DNA from 2 places in the Bradyrhizobium sp. AUGA SZCCT0431 genome. Region 2 is predicted to be linked to the other one. Evidence: riboswitches for the same ligand, from Rfam matches in the RefSeq annotation. Region 2 holds a riboswitch; the other holds the start of a gene.
What was found. Region 2 has a riboswitch for cobalamin ahead of JQ567_RS09340 (TonB-dependent receptor). Riboswitches for the same ligand answer to the same signal wherever they lie in the genome.
Positions count from the first base shown of each region.

Region 1: it holds a riboswitch for cobalamin, as region 2 does, so the genes downstream of both, JQ567_RS08275 (ribonucleoside-diphosphate reductase subunit alpha) here and JQ567_RS09340 (TonB-dependent receptor) in region 2, are expected to answer to the same signal.

Region 1 covers NZ_JAFCLR010000007.1:51,988-54,376, forward strand. Annotated here, with positions in the region: gene JQ567_RS08275 (ribonucleoside-diphosphate reductase subunit alpha) at 1-1,178, opposite strand, end outside; cobalamin riboswitch at 1,294-1,514, opposite strand; cobalamin riboswitch at 1,647-1,848, shown strand; gene metE (5-methyltetrahydropteroyltriglutamate--homocysteine S-methyltransferase) at 1,953-2,389, shown strand, end outside.
Region 2 covers NZ_JAFCLR010000008.1:47,323-49,711, forward strand. Annotated here, with positions in the region: gene JQ567_RS09340 (TonB-dependent receptor) at 1-884, opposite strand, end outside; cobalamin riboswitch at 998-1,198, opposite strand; gene JQ567_RS09345 (iron ABC transporter permease) at 1,333-2,376, shown strand; gene JQ567_RS09350 (ABC transporter ATP-binding protein) at 2,373-2,389, shown strand, end outside.

The DNA of each region.
Region 1 (2,389 bases), on a different contig from region 2:
ACCGATTTGAAGATGCCGTCGAGATCATCCGCGATCGTGGTGAGGAAGCACGACGACAATTGCGGCCGCAGCGTTCCGGAATTGAACAGCGTCGGCGTCGATGCCATGAAATCGAACGACGACAGTAAATCATAGAATTCGATCGCGCGGGCCTCGCGATCGATCTCGCGGGTCGCAAGTCCCATCGCGACGCGCATGAAGAATGCCTGCGGCAGCTCGATGCGGTTGCCGCCTTCATGCAGGAAATAGCGGTCGTACAGCGTCTGCAGGCCGAGGAACTGAAACGCCAGATCGCGTTCCGGCTTCAGCGCCGCGGCGATTTTCTTCAGGTCGAAACGCGCCAGATCCGGATCCAGCAGTTCGGCCTTGATGCCGGTCTTGATATAGGCCGGGAAATATTCGCCGTAGCGGCCGGCCATATCGGCCTGCGAGGCGTTGGTCGGCACCCCCTGCACGTAGGACAGCACTTCGGTGCGCAGCTTGTCGAGCAGCAGCCGCGCGCTCACGTAAGCGTAATTGGGCTCCTGCTCCACCAGCGTCCGCGCAGCCATCACGGAAGCGAGCGCCAGTTCGCCCTGGCTGATGCCGTCGTAGATATTGCGCTGGGTTTCCGCGATGACAGGCGCGGCGTCGACGCCGTCAACACCGGCGCAGGCCTCGCCCACGATCAGCGCGAGCCGCGCGGTATCGAGCGGCACTTTGGTGCCGTTCGCCAGCGTCACATGTAGCACAGGTCCTGCCGCAGGGTGGGCCGATTTGGCGGCCTCCTGCTCGGCGCGCTGCCTGGTGCGCTCGTCGCGGTACAGCACATAGGCGCGCGCCACCTTGTGGTGCTCGCTGCGCATCAGCGCCAGTTCGACCTGGTCCTGCACGTCTTCGATGTGAAAGGTGCGGCCTTCGCTCATCCGGCGTGACAGCGCGCCGACGACCTCAGCGGTCAACTGCTCCACCACCTCGTGCACCCGGCGCGAGGCCGCCGCGGTGTGGCCCTCGACGGCGAGGAACGCCTTGGTCATCGCGACCGAGATCTTGCTGGCATCGAATTTCGAAACCGTGCCGTTGCGGCGAATCACCTGCATCGGAAGTTCGGCGTCCGGCGCGGCGAGCGTTTCGGGACGCAACTGGAACAAGGGAGCGGTTTTGGTTTCGAGAGAAATGAGACCGGAAGATTCGGACATCGGCAGACCCCGTGGTGTTGTTGAGGCCGGATGTCTTTGGGGACGCTGCATCGAATGCGCGACGGCAAACGCCGGCATGGATCTGCAAGCGACCGCCGGGACACCCCGCCCGTGGACGTTTTTTCGGTGTCGCGGCAGGTCTCCTGGCTCGCAGGTCGTCGTTGTTCCCTTGTCTTCCCAATGCGAAGCCGCATCAGTGACGTGAAAAAGCGGGAGCAACTCACTGCTTACAGTTGCGGGGGCAGCGCCGGAATCTCGCGAACTACCGCGATTCACCGGCTTCCCTCTTAGCCACCAAATCTTGCGACGGGGTGGACCGTGACGTCTACATGTCGTGTTATTCGGCGGCCGGTGTCAATGGGCACGGATGGCGATAGCCAGAAAATTTGGCAAGTTCCTCCGCAGCTGTGAACAACGATGGCGGCTGTGCACCCGCACCGGTCGAGTTGACGGGCGCGCCGAGTTGCAAGTAAGTGGACGTGTCGTGGTTCTTCGGGATGGTTTTCCCGAAGCTAAGAGGGAAGCCGGTGTGAAGCCGGAGCTGCCCCCGCAACTGTAAGCGGCGAGCCGCTGTCCAACAAAGTCACTGAGACCCGCAAAGGTTTTGGGAAGACCGGACAGCAGCATTGACCCGCGAGCCAGGAGACCTGCCTCGACAACATAAACGTCCTCGGGCGGGGTGTCCCGGTGGTGCGGTTGCGATTCCGCGCGCCCTATCGTCCGGAATCCAGACGTGTCACTTCGGCCTTTGCCCCCAACTTTTGGGGTTAAGCCATGACTTCTTTCAAAGCGACTGCTTCTACAAATTCTACCTCCTCACTTCCCGTCGCTTCGCTCGGCACGCCGCGCATCGGTCCGCGCCGCGAGCTGAAATTCGCGCTGGAGAGTTTCTGGTCGGGTACGACCGACGAGAAAGCCCTGATCGAGACCGGCATCGGGCTGCGCGCGGCCAATTGGGCGCGCCAGAAGAAGCTTGGTGTCAGCATCATCCCGTCCAACGACTTCTCGTTCTACGACCAGGTGCTCGACACCTGCGTGATGGTCGGCGCGATTCCGAAAAGCTACGGCTGGAACGGCGGCACGGTTCCGCTCGCCACCTACTTCGCGATGGCGCGCGGCGCCCAAGGCGCGGCGCATGATGCCGACTGCGGCCACGCCCACCACGACACGGCCCACGGCGTGCCGGCGCTGGAAATGACAAAATGGTTCGA
Region 2 (2,389 bases):
TAATTGAGGTTGCCGACGCCGTTGCGCTGGTCGAGGGCGTTGTTGACGCGGTAGCCGTCCGACTTGATTCCATTGCCGTAGAACGATGTCGACCACGGACCGAAATTGGTCGCGGCCGAGACCGAAGCCATACGCTGATTGAAGGAGCCGACGCCGGCTTCGCCGCGGATCGCGACCGGCGGGCCGCCGACACCGTTCTTCAGCACGATGTTGATGACGCCGCCGACCGCATTGTCGCCGTACAGCACCGCGCCGCTGTTGCCGCGGGTGATCTCGATGCGCTCGATCGAATCGCGCGGGATGGTCGAAAAATCGACCCCGGCCATGTCGATGTCATTGAGCCTGCGGCCGTTGATCAGCACGAGGGTATTGGAGGTCGCAAACGCGCCGAACCCGCGCAGATCGACGCTGGTCTTTGCGCCGTTGACGCCGCCAAACAGGCTGGTGAGCTGCACGCCCGGTGTTTGCGCGATGATTTCCTGCAAGGTCTGCGCGGGCGAATGCGCGATTTCTTCAGCCGTGATGACGGTCGCCGATGTGCCGACGATGCCGGCGAATTGCCGGACGGGCGCTCCGCCGCCGCCCTGGCCATCGCCTTGCGACGCGACGTTCGAGCCGGTCCCCGGCGCAGGGCTCCGATTGCTTGACGGGCTCGGGTTCGGCGCGACGACGCGGCGCGTACCCGAGCCCTGATCGGAAGCAGGCTTGGCGCGGGTCCTGTTCTGGTCGCCGGGCGGGTTGACCTCGATCGCCGGCAGTTGATCGGCTGTGGCGGTCTGCTGGGCCTGCGCGCCGGAAATACCGAGCGCCATGATCGGTGCGAGAACACTGGAGGCCAGCAAAAGATGGCGGCGCCGCTTGGCGACTGGGGTGGTAGAAGACATGGTTCAGGCCTCGGTATGACGTCAGTGGCACGTCACAGCGAACCAAGTCCCACCATCGTGCTGTAAGCAGCTCTGGTGAAACTAATGCCTGTACTCCCCGACCGACATCTTCGCGTGTGACCACGGCTGACGGCAGGTCTCCTGGCTTACGGGTCGTTACCTTTCGTCGCCTTCCCAGGACCGAGATTCCCAGTGGCATAGGACGAAAGATTCACCGCTTACAGTTGCGGGGGCAGCCGCGGAATTGGGGGAGTTTCCCCGCACCGCATTCCCTTTTGATCCCCAAAACGGGAACCGTCAAAAATTATGGTAGAAGTTTGTCAAATACAGAGTCAATCCCATCAGGCCCCGCCTGCGGTCCTCACTGGACGAGTGCGTCTTTTATGTCGCATGAGCAGTACCGCTCGAACCCATAGTGCGGTACGGGCTGACCGTTCGGGGACGATCGATGAGTGTTGATACCATCATTGCTGCAAACGAGGAGGCCGCGCGGCGCCGGATTGGCGTGACGGCCGCGCTTGCCGGCCTCGTCGGGCTGTTGGTGCTGATCTCGCTCGGCATCGGGCCGGTGCGGCTGTCGCCGCTGGCGGCGATGGAAGCGCTCCTCGGTGGCGGCAGCGATGTGTCGCAGGTGATCGTGCGGGAAATCCGCCTGCCGCGGACCATTTTGGCGCTGGCGATCGGCGCCATCCTGGGAATGTCAGGCGCGTCGCTGCAGGGCCTGCTGCGCAATCCGCTGGCCTCGCCCTCGCTGTTCGGCGCGCCGCAATCGGCTGCCTTCGGCGCGGTGCTGGTGATCGCGCTGGGGTGGGCCGATGTGCGCTCCTATGCGCTGCCGGTGGTGGCGATCATGGCCGCTTTCGGATCGGTGTTCGTGCTGCTGACGATCGCCGGCCGCAATGCCGGGCTGCTGATCCTGATCCTGGCGGGTCTTGCGATTTCGAGTCTGGCGGGAGCGGCGACGGCGCTGGTGATGAACCTTTCCAGCAATCCCTTCGTGGTGCTGGAGATCGCGTTCTGGCTGCTCGGATCGCTGGAGGATCGCAGTTTTCAGCACGTGATGCTGGCACTGCCGTTCATCATTGCCGGTGGCATGATCCTGTTCAGCCAGCGCCATTCCTTTCGCGTGCTCAGCCTCGGTGAGGAAACCGCGCAGAGCCTCGGGGTCGATGTCGGGCGCCTGCGGCTTATCGTGATCACCGGCGTCGCGCTTGGGGTCGGCGGCGCGGTCGCGGTCACCGGCACCATCGGCTTTATCGGCCTCGTCGCGCCGCATCTGATGCGGCCCTTGATCGGTCATGATCCGGCGCGGCTGCTGGTGCCGAGTGCACTGGCAGGCTCAGCGCTGCTGCTCGCCGCCGACATCGCGGTGCGGATCATTCCCTCGACCAGCGACATCAAGGTCGGCGTGTTGACCTCGATCATCGGTGTGCCGTTCTTCCTCTATCTGATCGCGCGCGAACGCCGTGCGCTCGGGGGAGGTGTCGCATGAGCGAAGCCGCGCT